2 linked regions of the Defluviitalea raffinosedens genome follow. The protein of the gene in region 2 interacts with the protein of the main gene of each other region in a pairwise test. Links are inferred from orthologs where the notes say so. Each region holds a gene or a part of one and is shown on either strand. Other genes may lie near its edges.

Region 1 (6,327 bases), on a different replicon or contig from region 2:
GGGCGCCTTTAGTTTCTGTATTGTCAATGAATAGATTGACTTTATATTTTATGGTCACATCTTCAGTATTCCTTCTGATGACATAGGGAAGGATGGAAGCCAGTTGATCTTCCTCTTCACTCTCATTTTCTAAAAATTCCTCTATATTTTCTAGAATATCTTCCTGCACAGCTTCTAAATATTTATTCACTCTGTCGAATTCTTTATACTTTTCTTTTAAAGCACTGATATGATGCCCTACTGCAAAAAGTCCTATCTTGTATTCTAAATCTTCGATCTCCTGCTTTGCTTTCTTTTCCAAGTCTCTTAAACTTTTAAGGATATCTGATACTTCATCCTGAAACTCCTCTGTCACTTTTGTAAATCTTTCTTTGATCTCTTCATTCAAATTCTCATATTCATTTTCATCTATTGCTTCTCCGTTAATAAGGGGAACAAAATATATGCCTGCACTGGTAACCTTTACGCCAAAGCCTAACTCTTTTGCCCTTTCTTTCATCTTTTTAACAATTTCGTCTTTATTCGTCTGATAACGCTTTATAATTTCTGCTTTTTCTTTTTCATATTCTTCTGAATTAAACGCTTTAGGAATTTCTTCAAGTAAAAACTCTATAAGCTCATCCATATCATCTCTAAATTCTTTTCCTAATCCAGGGGGAAAACGAAGTGCTAAAGGATTGCTTGGTTTAGCAAAATTATATACATAACACCAATCATAAGGAACAGGTTCATTCTTAGCAATTTCTCTGACACAGGATGTTGCATAAGTGGTTTTACCAGAGCCGGTTGGGCCTGACATATAAATATTATAGCCCCTCATTTTGATATTTAGTCCGAATTCCATTGCTTTTACCGCTCTTTCCTGACCAATAATTCCTTCCATCGGCTCTAGTTCGTCGGTGGTTCTAAAATCAAAATCTGAGGGGTCGATGAACTTCTTCAAATCTCTATAGGATAATTCGTGAAATTTCTTCATATTTCCACTCCTTTCTCTATATTATTATATTCAATAAAGGGCATTGATTTCCTCTCTTAAATCAAAATGTTTTTAGTAGTATGACAATTTTCTTCCCTATAATAAAACGCCTTCTAAAATTAGAAGACGTTCTATTCTTTAAAATATTTCCACATGATCACCGCATTTTCTCCTGTATCCTGATAATACCCTTTTCTGATTCCTTCATTGACGAAACCAAATTTTTTATATAAATTTTGTGCCTTAATGTTGCTTTCTCTCACTTCCAGAGTAAGTCCTATGAAATGATTTCTTTGCGCCTCTTCAATAATGCCCTGCATTAACAGGGTTCCCACGCCCTGATGCTGAAAATCAGGATGCACTGCTATATTCGTAATATGACCTTCATCGGCGATCTTCCACATTCCCGCATATCCTAATATATTGCCTTTGGATTCTGCCACAATATAATAGGCCAAAGGATTTTCCTTCAATTCTTTTTCAAAGGCGTCCTTAGACCAGGGAATTGTAAAACAGCTTTTTTCAATTTCATAAATTTGGGGAATGTGTTCTTCTTTCATTGAAATAATTTTGATCATAGGTTTCCTCTTGCCTTCTCTTCATATTCTCTTTCTGCCTGGGATTTTCGCAGATAAAAAGGCACAAACTCCATAGAATCCTGAGCTTTTCCTTCTTTAGCCAGAATCATTCCAAGACTTCCAATGGACGATGCCTTCTGCATATTGCAGGATTGTGGTGCAAAATAATATTCCCCATCACCTATTGCTTCTTTTATCTTATCCTTGTATACCGGTACCCCATCTCCTAAAAAAACAAGGGGTTTATTATATTCCTTAGCTCTTTTTACACATTCATCAATTTCAATGGCTAAGTAATCCGACTGTCTTTTTAACAAGCCTTTTTCCCATAAATAAAAAGCTGTATACACTTGATTCCTTCTTGCATCCATAATCGGACAAATTAAATAGTCGGTATATGTAATATTATATGCCAGCCCATCAAGGGTCGGAACTCCTATAATCGGTTTATTAAGGGCATATGCTAACCCCTTTGCAGTAGCAACCCCTATCCTAAGCCCTGTAAAAGAACCAGGCCCGCTGGCTGCAGCAATATAATCCAGGGATTCTAAATCCAGATTCACCATTTTGCAAATGGAATCGATCATCGGCAAAAGGGTTTGAGAATGAGTTTTTTTGTAGTTCATTGTAAGCTCTATTAATAATTGATCATCTTCTATAATAGCTACAGAGGCGACATTGCCTGATGAATCCAATGCTAATATTTTCAATTCAATCATTCCTTTTTATTCGAAATAGTAATTGCTCTATAATTTTCACCTTTGCTTAAATCTTTTTTTATATGAATCCAAACAGCAGAATCCGGGATTAGGTCTTCAATTATATCTGCCCATTCGATTAAGCATACACCGTCACCAAAGAAGTATTCTTCATATCCTATTTCATCCATTTCATCTATATCGGTAATTCTGTATACATCAAAATGATACAAAGGAATTCTTCCTTCATATTCATTCACAACTGTAAAGGTAGGACTTGTAATGGGTTCATAGATGTTTAACCCTTCTGCTAACCCTTTGGCAAAAGCAGTTTTCCCGACTCCTAAGTCTCCTATCAGACAGTAAATGTCTCCCTTTTTACATGAACTGCCCAGCTTAATACCTAATTGCTTGGTTTCTTCTTCAGAATAGCTTTCATAAACCATTATTTCTTTCCTTTCAATATTATACTATCTTAATATATTATGTTTAATTGTATTATTTTTTATAAAAATATGCAAGAAAAAAGAACGGATGACCGTTCTATCATCTTCTATACTATTTACTTCTGTGAAAAAGGGGATATAGTGCTTTATACACACCATAGCTTAGAATAGAAATACCGCTGGCTTTTAGAAGATTAAAAGGCACTATAGAATAAAGAACCAAAGTCTTTAAATCATTGATGCCTGCATTAATTTTGGTTCCCATAGAAACGATTACATCCACGCTCATTCCAAAGATCATCGCATAAAAAGGTATCATAACAAAATAATTTATCAGTCCTCCAATTGCTGCCATTGTAATGGTACCTGCAAAACATCCTATGATAAAACCTTTTAAATTTGATTTATATTTATATACAAGCCCAAGGGGCAGAACATAGGCTGCTCCTACAATAAAATTGGCTAAAGGCCCTACAAAACCTGTATCGCTTCCTGATACCATATAAAGAAATGCTTTGGTCAACTGAACAATGACTCCTGCCGCCGGCCCTATGGATAACGCACCTATAACAGATGGGATATCACTGACATCCATTTTTAAAAAAGGTGGAAAACCAGGTATAGGGAAGTCAAGTCTCATAAGGATAAATGCCAGTGCGGATAACAATCCCATCTTTACTAAATTACTTGTTTCAAACACTCTTTTCTTTTGATCTGCTACTCTTTGAATACTTTCCATTTCCATTCCTCCTTAAATTTTATGGGCTGCAATAAAAAAAGCAGCCAGAGGATTCTTCGGACTGCTTGGAAATGCGTAATAACGCCATTCTTCTCCCATCCAGACTGTACTGTCGGTTTTGGAATTTCACCAAATCAATGCGTACATAACGCACTCGCGGACTATCACCGCCGGTCGGGAATTTCACCCTGCCCTGAAGAATCTTCTTATTAAATTTGAACTCATTATACTATATGATTCTATATGTGTCAACTTTCATACATGATAAAATTTTAATCTTCTAGTTCATATTTGTAGGTCTCTGTACTTTGCGTTTCTTCCATGCCGCAACTTAAATAAAACTTTTTAACATTTTCCGATGAGCTTTTTAGCGTAATGCTAATCTTTCTCGTATCAGGCAAAGACCAATAGTAATTTAATACCGTCATATAAAGTACTTTACCCATTCCTCGTCTTCCATACTTATCAATAACGCCCAAGGTATCAATACGACGGTTCATTTTACCATCTTCTTCTATACTTTCCACGCCGCAAAATCCAATTAATTTTTCTTTTCCAGTGCTTCTACTCACCCTGTACATCAGAAAAATCTCATGACTATGATTCGGATCGGATAAAATTGCAAGTTGCTTTTCTCCATCTTTGGGATTGCCAAAAATTTCTTCATAGGTTTCCAAGAACTGGGCTTTATCCTTTATTGCTTTTGATCTTCTGATTTCAATACCTTCAGGACAGTTTACTTCCTGAAAAATCGGCTCATTCATTTCCATTCTGAAGAAGCTTCTTTTATACTCGAATCCATGCTTAATCAAAAAATCTATTCCTTCTTCATTATCGGTCTCAATTTGAGCGTAGATGGATCGAATACCTACTTCTTTCGCTTTACGGATTAAAGCTTCCATTAGCGCACTGCCCACACCTTGACTTCGATAAAGCGGATTTACAAGGATCCCATACAAATCTGCATTGGGATTGCCTTCTTTTCGGACTAAATCTAAGCCTCCAAAACCTATGATCTGGTTGTCTTCTTCAGCAACCATCAGGATAAGCTCTTTCCCCTCCCAATCTTTTTTCATTTCCTCTACCGTCTTATAAACCGGATAGAAAAAATATGTCTCCTTATTTACCTGCGCATTTAATACTAATTGGCCGACCTCGTGATAGTCATCATTAAACGACCTAACTTCCATTTTATTTCTCCTTCCTTAGATCCCTTTCATCGTTAATGCTATTCTTTTCTTATTTATGTCAACACTTAATACAGATACCTTAATAATATCTCCCACACTGACTACTTCCAAAGGATGCTTGATAAACTTCTCTGTCATTTCTGAGATATGAACAAGTCCGTCCTGATGAACGCCTATATCTACAAAGGCTCCAAAATCTGTAATGTTGCGTACAGTTCCCATTAAAACCATGCCCGGCTTTAAATCATTAAGCTCAAGAACATCGCTTCTAAGGATTGGCTTTGGCATATCTTCTCTTGGATCTCTCCCTGGCTTTTCCAACTCTTTAATGATGTCTTCAAGGGTAGGCACGCCTACTTCCAATTCCCCGGCTAATATATTTATATCCTCGATCTGAGCTCTGATATTCTTTATTTTTAATTCCAAAATATCATTTTCTGTGTATCCCAGATATCTTAGCAAGTCTTTTGCAACTTTATAAGATTCCGGATGAACCCCTGTTCTGTCCAATACATTGTCTGATTCGGGAATTCGTAAAAATCCGGCACACTGCTCAAATACTTTAGGTCCTAACTGCTTTACTTTTAAGAGCTGTTGCCTTGCTGTAAATTTACCATTGGTTTCTCTATATTCTACAATATTCTTTGCTACGGTATTTTTTATTCCTGCTACATATTGAAGCAAGGATACTGAAGCTGTATTTAAATCTACCCCAACTCGGTTTACGCAATCTTCTACAACCCCACCAAGGACTTCTTCCAATCTTTTTTGGTTCATATCATGCTGATATTGGCCCACTCCAATAGACTTTGGATCAATCTTAACCAGTTCTGCTAAAGGATCCTGAAGTCTTCTGGCAATGGATGCCGCACTTCTTAAGCCCACATCAAACTCAGGAAATTCTTCCGAACCTAAAGGAGAAGCAGAATATACAGAGGCCCCTGCCTCATTAACGATAATATAATGCACCTCCTGATCCAACTCTTTAATCAGTTCCGAAACAAACATTTCGGATTCCCTGGAGGCGGTTCCGTTTCCAATGGCAATAATATCCACATTATACTTTTTGATCAGCTCTTTTAATATTTTCTTTGCCTCTTCTACTTTATTTTGCGGAGGAGTCGGATAGACTACCGTCGTATCCAGTACTTTCCCTGTTTCATCTACAACGGCAATTTTACATCCTGTGCGGAATGCAGGGTCCCATCCCATAACTACTTTATTCTTAATAGGGGGCTGCATCAAAAGCTGAGAAAGATTACTTTTAAAAACAGCTAAGGCACCTGTTTCAGCTTTTTCTGTTAATTCATTTCTGATCTCTCGTTCTATAGCAGGAGCAATCAATCTTTTATAGCTATCTTCAATCACAGTTTTTATGAGATCCAAAAATGGACTTTTATCATTCTTAATCACTTGCTTTTCTAAGTAAGCTCCTATCCGCTCAACAGGTGCTTCTATTTTGACAGATAGGATTTTTTCTTTTTCTCCCCTGTTGATGGCTAATATTCTATGGCCGGGAATGCTTTTTATTGCTTCACTATAATCATAATACATTTCATATACAGACTCTAATTCTTCGTCTTTTGCTTTAGTAACCAATAACCCTTTACTAAAGGTTTCCTGGCGAATATATTTGCGATAACTGGCATCATCAGAAATCCATTCTGCCAAAATATCCATTGCCCCCTGCAGGGCATCTT
Region 2 (7,857 bases):
GCGTGGCAACCAGATCATCTTCTTCCAGCTCTGCCTTTAATATATAGTCAGATGCCTGAAACTTCAAAGCTTCCCTCGCATAATCGAATTCATCATAACAAGTTAAAACTATTACCTGAGTATCTTTATTCGTTTCTTTTATCTTTCTTGTAAGCCATAATCCATCTTTTTTAGGCATTTTGATATCTGTAATAACCAAATCCGGTTTTAAAGTTAAAAATTTATTAAAAGCATCTTCTCCATTACCCGATTCCCCAATAATTTCAAATTCGTAGGCATTCCAATCTATCATAGATTTTAGCCCTATTCTAACAATCATTTCATCATCAACAATAAGCACTTTATACATTTTAGTCCCCCCAAAAGACATTAATATACTTCAGGAATTTCTATAATAACTTTCGTTCCTATTCCCTCCTTTGTATCAATCAATAATCCATACCTCTCCCCATAGTACAATTTGATTCTGTTATTTACATTATTTAACCCCACCGTACTAAATTTGTTTATATTCTTTTCTTCTTTAAATATGTTCTCTAATATCTCGGGACTAATACCTTTACCGTTATCTTCCACAACAATTCTTAGAACGTCTTCATAAGGATAAGTATAAATTTTTATATGCAATTTCTCCTCACGTTCATCATCTATGCAATAAATCAATGCATTCTCCACAATTGGCTGCAGGATGAGCTTAGGAATCATAACTTTACGATACTTGTCCTCGATTTCATATTCTATAAGAAAATCTTGATTAAATCTCAACCTTTGAATTAAGATATAGTTTTTCACATATTCTATTTCTTCCTCCAAAGTGATCATTTTTTTACCCAAACTGATGCTGACCCTAAGAAGTTTTACCAGCGCTACGATGGCATTACTAATACTGTATTCTCCTTTGATCTGGGCCATCCAGCGAATTGTATTCAAAGTGTTATACAAGAAATGGGGATTGATCTGCGCATGCAAAACTTCTAATTCAAGTTCATTCTTTTGCTTTTCTGAATTAACGACATCTTCCATTAAACCTTTAATTTTAGAAACCATGCGGTTAAACTTATCTCCTAACTCAGTAAACTCATTATTTCCTTTTACATCAACATATACTAAAAAATCTCCTTTTTCTACTTCTTTCATTTTTTTGATAATGTCTCTTATAGGCTTAGTAATGGCTGTTGAAAAATAATAGGCACTGCCGGTAGTTATCAAAATAAATATAATACCTGCGATCATAACATCTTTTTGCAGTTTTCGAATATCTGCATACAAATCACTCTTAAGAATCGTCTTGACTAAAATCCACTTTCCTTTATTGCATGGGGAATAAATAGCTACTTTGTCTTCTCCATTTTCCTCATATTCTACATAGGAGCGATTTCCTTCCATAAAAATTTTATCTATGATAGCCTTTATGTAAAAATAATCCATTGCCATATTGCCAGATTGGCTAATCATTTGACCATCAGCAGTGCATATGAATACTTGACTTCCATCCTCAGCTAGCCCGTTATAAATTTCTCTAAGCACCCATTCGTCCAGATCTATTGTCATATATCCCAGTTCTTCCAGAGAATTTACATCTACTATTTTTCTGTTGAGAGAAAAGCAATTTCTCTTAATAACACTGGATAGAACTTTAATATACCTTTCTTTTGTAGGCAGCCAAACAACTTCTCCACTGCTGTTTTTTAGCACTGCTTTGGGAATAATATTAACACCATTCCTTTTTTCAGATCCGGCATAATAAAATTCTCCGTGAATCATTACATAAATTCCATCAATGTCGTCTCTGGATGAAAAATAACTTCTTAATTTATTTTCTAGTTCTGCCCTATTTCCTATTCTCATCAATTCTGAAGATTCGTAATTCAAAAATATGGAGTTAGAAAATTTCTCAACATCATTCAATACATAATCGATATTGGAAGCAGCTGTCTTTACCGATTGCCTGGCTGTATCTGTATATTGTTTAATAATTAAACTATATACATAATAAAAAATAACTGAAAATATGATAAAGGGCACTATGGAAAAGGTAATGGTCGCAATCAAAAGTTGATTTTTTAAACTATTTCTGTATTTTTTATTAATCTTTTTCATATTATTAATCCCTTTTACTATATTTTTCCCAATCTTTCTCTATTAACTGGGCCGTCTCTTCCGGAGTCAAATCATCTTTAATCATATTGTAAAGATTGTCTATCATAATTTTTTCAAAAGAATATACATTTCGGTATTTAGGTCGATAATACGCATTTCGTTCCTTTTGTGCAAAAATCGAAGCATAAGCATGGTCTATGTATGCCATATAGGATGCCTCAATTAATCTGTATAATTCATTTCTGGAAGGCATATTGCCTCCCTCTTTATCCAAAAGCACTTTCATTTGAACTTGAGGAGAAGTGGCCCATACGATAAACAGCCAGGCCGCTAATTTTTTTTCTTCACTTATGTTGGCATTGATTCCTATTCCTGAACCGCCATATATATTGGCACTTCTTACAGCACCATAAGGTAAAATACTGTATCCAACCTTTCCTTTAACTTTGGAAAGAGATTCATTTTCCATAATCGCAGCATTTTCGTCCCAGTTGATCATCATAGCAACTTTTCCCTCTGCAAAAAGCTCAGCTAACTCACTCCAGTTGATTCCTTCTATTCCAATGGGAGATAATGAAACAAATCTTTTATAAATCGACAGGGCTTCTCTGAATTGAGGAGTATTCACTGTAAGTTGATAGGGATTGTCCCTCCCTAAGGTATTTACATTCTGGTCTGCAAAATAATCCGCTCCATAAGCACTCATAATGTTTGAAAACTCACAGTATATTGAATTGTGTTCTGCTGACATAGATACACTGCTGTATTGTATTTCTGACTTAGGCACATTTTGATCAATCCATTGGGCAACTTCAATATATCTCTCCCAGGTAAAACTGGTGCTTCCGGGAACAGGATTGTAATTCAAATCTGAAATCATAGCATTCTTATATTTTTCAAAAATATCTTTTCGGTAATAAAAAATCATTGAAGTTGTATCAAAAGGAATTGCATACAGTTTATCCCTATCTATAAAATAAGAACAAATATCCACGTAATTCTTGTTAAAACTTTCGATTCCTCCTACAAGATGTGGCAGCTTAACATTATTTTCAAAAGTGTTTAAGTCTTCTAATTGGCTGCTAAACCGAGTTAAAAATTGATAAGGATCTATATAAAGCAATTCATATTGAGAGCTCTTAGATATAAATTCCATATTCATTCGTTCTACCAAGGTATCAAAATCCATACTGCGGATATTTACATGAATGCCTGTCACTTCAGTAAATTTTTCAACTTCTTTCATAAGTACACTGGCGTTGATATTGTTTTCTACTAAAAAATTCAATACTACTCCTTCGCATTGCCTCCAGTCAAAATCCTTTGGTGCCATCACTGGAGTGTATATACTGTTTTTTTCGCCAAAATATTGTGGAACCATTTCTATCTCTAGTGTCTCTGTAGTTTCATTATTATGCTGACAAACATCATACATTATGATCACTAAAAATACGATTATAGTTACTGTAAGTACGACTTTTTTTATAATAACCCCCCCCTTATAAAATAGCCCCTATATTACAAAATAATTTCCACAATATAAACTTATCCAAATATAACAAAAAAAGTATCAGCATATTAATAGCTCCCCAACTGTCAAGCTTAATGGGTTATCAAACCATTCAGTTGGAAAACCATTTAAGAGAACCTCCTTTAAGAAACGAATTAATTGTTTCCTATCGATTCTCTATATACTGATACTTTTTTCTTATATTACTATTCATTTTACACAAAATACTTTTGCCGTACAACCTCATACATCAATATTCCGGCAGCTACAGATGCATTTAATGAAGTAATCTGCCCATACATGGGGATTTTTACTGTAAAATCACATTTTTCTTTTACAATTCTGCTGACACCTTCTCCTTCATTTCCGATTACCAGAGCAATTGCCCCTTTTAAATCTGTCTGATACATTGGCTCTCCATCCATGTCAGCACAGGCAATCCATATTCCTTTCTCTTTGAGATCTTCGATTGTACGAGCTATATTGGTAACCTTCGCAATTGGTACATATTCTATTGCCCCCGCTGAAGCTTTCGCAACAACGGCACTGAGCCCCGCTGATCTCCTTTTTGGAATAATCACACCATGGGCACCGGAAATATTGGCGGTTCGTACAATAGCGCCCAAATTATGAGGATCTGTAATACCATCCAGTATGATGATAAAAGGCTTTTCCCCTTTTTCTTCAGCTTTTTTAAGAATATCATCCACTTCCGCATACTTGTGGGCAGATGCAAAAGCTATGACTCCCTGATGCTTCTTGGTTTCCGACAGCTCATCCAATTTAGACTTTGCAACGGTTTGCACCACAATTCCCCTGTTTTTGGCTTCGGCAATAATTTTTTTAATAGAACCTTCCACATTCCCCTGCTGAATTAGAATTTTATCTATGTCTCTTTCCGATTTTAGTGCTTCTAATACGGCATTTCTTCCCTCCAGGCGCAAATTATCTTCTTCAAATGTTTTCATGTAAAAACTCCTTTCATTTTGCTCATAATAAATACTGTATTCAGTTATTTTGCTGCAAAGGATGTATTATTATGACCAGCATCAATGCTCACTATATCAAAGAACAAATTTTAAAAAGTACTTATCCGGTCGCGTTAACCGGAGCAGGCATAAGCGTAGCCAGCAGCCTGCCTACTCTTACCAAGGATTATCGAGGCATTCCAATAAAAAAAATCATGGAAAGATCCTTTTTTGAGAAAAATCATCATACTTTTTATGATTTTTATCGCGAAATTCTCCGCTGGAAAAATTGTAGCCCGAATGCAGCCCATTATACACTTTCTAAATATAATGTTTCAATCATTACTCAAAACATAGACGGACTACATCAAAAGGCCGGAAGCAAAAACGTACTAGAAATCCATGGAAACCTTAACTTTCTCTTCTGTGAAAGTTGTAAGAAATATTTTCCCTTTCATCTAGCATACGATCAAAAGCTTCCGACCTGTCCTGAGTGTCTTAGTATTCTAAAGCCTGATATTGTGCTTTATGAAGAACAAATTCACCATTGGGAAAAAGCCGTCATGGAATTTAGAAAAGCCGATTTGGTTCTGATCGTCGGAACCAGCCTCAAAGCTTTTCCTGCTAATCTGCTGCCATCTATTGCTGCCAAACGAAATGTAAATACCATCATCATCAATGAACATTCAGACCAACTGCTTAACTTTTAATTCTTTAAAAGTTTTAATTTTTTAAAGATAATCGCCAGTTTGTCTCCTTTTGGAAGCATCTTGAAATCTTCTTCTTCAATGGCCCCTGTAAAAATAAGAATAAGAACATATACCAATACTCCTACGCAGACAGCTGCCAATGTGGAAATGCTGTTTCCCATAAATCTACTTATTAACTTATAAAAAGCCAGAGTAATGCCTGCCATAACCGCAGCAGATATTGTCGGCTTCAATATTACATGAACAAATTTCAACTTAAACTCTCCATATTTTCTAACCGCCAAATAATTTAAAACAGCAAAAATACCATACCCAACAATTGTTCCAATAGCTGCCCCATTGATTCCCAAAGATCCCGGAACTAAAAAATAATTAATAATTCCTTTCCCTACGGCTGCAGCAACTAAATTAACAACTGGTACATAGAAATGTCCCATGCCTTGAAGAATGCCTGTCAATGTTTGTCCTAACATAACAAAAATCAAACTGAGACTCATGACGGCCAGAACTTCTGCTCCTTCATTGTATTTTCCATAAATCAAACTCATAGCTGGCTGCGCCAATACGCATAATCCAGCTGCAGAAGGAAGTCCAAGCAAAAGTGCAAATCTTGTCCCCAGCTCTATTTTATCATGAAGTTCTTCTCGATCCTTTTTTTCTACTGCTTCTGCAGTGGCCGGAACTAATCCTACAATAAGCGCCATTCCCAAAGCTAAAGGAATGCTAATAAAAGTAGATGCCTTCCCCATCTGTCCAAATAAATCTACCGCTTTAAGCCTTGGTACACCAGCATCCAGCAGTCTTCGTACAACGGATGCAGAATCTACCCAATTCATAACCGAAAGAATGGATGCTCCTATAGAAATGGGGAATGTAATTGCAATAACTTCTTTTGATACGTTAAAGAAGGATAATTGCTTACTATTTTCCTTTGATTGATTAACCTTTTCTAAAATTTGCCTTCTTCTTTTTAAATAGAATATGGCAAGAATAACCGATCCCATAATACCGCCGGCTGCACCTCCAAAAGCTGCTCCTCCGGCTGCAATTTCAACGCCATACCCAAGTCTCATAAAAAGATATGCCGCGCCCAACCCTATTATGGTTCTTGAAAAACTTTCTGCTATCTGAGAGGTAGCCGTTGGCATCATATCCTGCATTCCCTGAAAGTATCCTCGAAATACCCCCATGATCCCTATAAAAATCGGACTAAACGCAAGTCCCCACAAGGAATACTTTGCACCTTCCACCCATCCCTGGGTATAAATAAGCCAGTCTGCTCCAAAAAACATAAACAGTGAAACTGCTCCGGTCAGAATGATCAATAATAAAAGTGTATATTGAAACACTTTATGGGCTTCATAATACTTTTTGTGAACCAAATTCCCGGATATGATTTTGGATACAGCTGATGGAATGCCCACATAGGAGATCGCGGTCATCATCGTATAAATGGGATAGGGCATTTGATAATAGCCTAGTCCGGTATCTCCAATCAAATGTGTCAATGGTATCCTAAAAAATGCGCTTAAAATCTTTGCAATAATTCCTCCGATAGAAAGAATAATTGCCCCCTTAACAAATTTTTTTGCATGCTCAGACATGTAGTAACCTCCAACTCTATTCTTCGACCTTTTGTTCTTCCATTCCCAGATTTATTAAATAGCGCAGCCGGTCGATTTGTCCATCCAGATATAGATAGCCGCAAAGAGCTTCAAGCCCCGTTGCATGTTTATAATCCAATAAATCAGCGTTTTTGGGAACACTGCTTGATTTTGCATTTCTGCCTCTTTTAAAGATCGCTTCTTCCTCTTCTGTAAGATAGTTTTTTATTCTATGATACATGTTGGCTTGAGCTGAGGCATTAACATACTCTCGTACTGCTTCGTGGAGTTTATTCACAGGCGCATTGCCTTTTGAGACAATCTCCGTTCTGATAATTAATTCAAATACAGCATCTCCAATATATGCCAAAACCAGGGGGGAATACTCCCTGGGTTTGACACATTTTATTTCTATAGATTTATGTTCATCTTCCAGAAATTTTATTATATTCGAGTCGTTTTCCATCTTCAATCTCCATTCATTATAGCCTTTTCCATCTTACTCCCTGAGGGGTATCTTCCAAAATAATTCCTTTTTCTTTTAAGGCATCACGAATTTGATCCGCCAATGCCCAATTTTTTGCTTTTCTTGCTTCTTGTCTTTCCTGAATGAGCTTTTCTATTTCTTCATCCAACAAGTCATTTTCTTGTTTTTCAAGCAATCCTAAAATATTGCTTAGCTCTATTATCTTCTTTTTTACTACGGAAGTAAAGGCTTTTGAGGAATTGCCATTAATGTGTGTGTTAGCAAAGCGAACCAGTTCAAAAATAACCGATACTGCATCCGCCGTATTAAAATCATCTTCCATAGCCTCTTCAAACTTCTTAACAAAAACTTCTAATTCTCCCGACAGTTGAATCTCCTCTTCTGTCATTTCTTCTGTAGCAGAATGGTTAACAATATGATCCAGATTGATCACTGCATTTTTTATTCTTTCTAAGCCATTTTGCGCTGCCTGTAAAAG

What was found. The genes of interacting proteins can lie anywhere in the genome.
Region 1: the proteins of rlmB (region 2) and tsaE interact in binary tests that used the Escherichia coli proteins (3 or more experiments, as listed by UniProt). The link is inferred for Defluviitalea raffinosedens from one-to-one orthologs.

What each region holds. Positions count from the first base shown.
Region 1 is NZ_JAFBEP010000016.1:51,951-58,277, reverse strand. Bases 985-3,886 are described here. They hold tsaE (tRNA (adenosine(37)-N6)-threonylcarbamoyltransferase complex ATPase subunit type 1 TsaE), read right to left. Parts: upstream 2,699-3,886; coding sequence 2,270-2,698; downstream 985-2,269. Other genes in these bases: JOD07_RS11180 (GNAT family N-acetyltransferase), read right to left, coding at 3,710-3,886; JOD07_RS11185 (ECF transporter S component), read right to left, coding at 2,811-3,437; tsaB (tRNA (adenosine(37)-N6)-threonylcarbamoyltransferase complex dimerization subunit type 1 TsaB), read right to left, coding at 1,551-2,273; rimI (ribosomal protein S18-alanine N-acetyltransferase), read right to left, coding at 1,108-1,554. Outside these bases: JOD07_RS11205 (Lon protease family protein), read right to left, coding at 1-976; more of JOD07_RS11180, read right to left, coding at 3,887-4,627; JOD07_RS11175 (Tex family protein), read right to left, coding at 4,643-6,327. UniProt on the Escherichia coli protein: Required for the formation of a threonylcarbamoyl group on adenosine at position 37 (t(6)A37) in tRNAs that read codons beginning with adenine.
Region 2 is NZ_JAFBEP010000002.1:257,874-265,730, forward strand. What follows is about bases 2,703-5,443. They hold rlmB (23S rRNA (guanosine(2251)-2'-O)-methyltransferase RlmB), read right to left. Parts: upstream 4,579-5,443; coding sequence 3,826-4,578; downstream 2,703-3,825. Other genes in these bases: JOD07_RS03160 (extracellular solute-binding protein), read right to left, coding at 2,703-3,535; JOD07_RS03170 (Sir2 family NAD-dependent protein deacetylase), read left to right, coding at 4,650-5,288; JOD07_RS03175 (putative polysaccharide biosynthesis protein), read right to left, coding at 5,285-5,443. Also shown: JOD07_RS03150 (response regulator), read right to left, coding at 1-349; JOD07_RS03155 (cache domain-containing sensor histidine kinase), read right to left, coding at 370-2,100; more of JOD07_RS03160, read right to left, coding at 2,105-2,702; more of JOD07_RS03175, read right to left, coding at 5,444-6,892; JOD07_RS03180 (Mini-ribonuclease 3), read right to left, coding at 6,909-7,358; cysS (cysteine--tRNA ligase), read right to left, coding at 7,375-7,857. UniProt on the Escherichia coli protein: Specifically methylates the ribose of guanosine 2251 in 23S rRNA.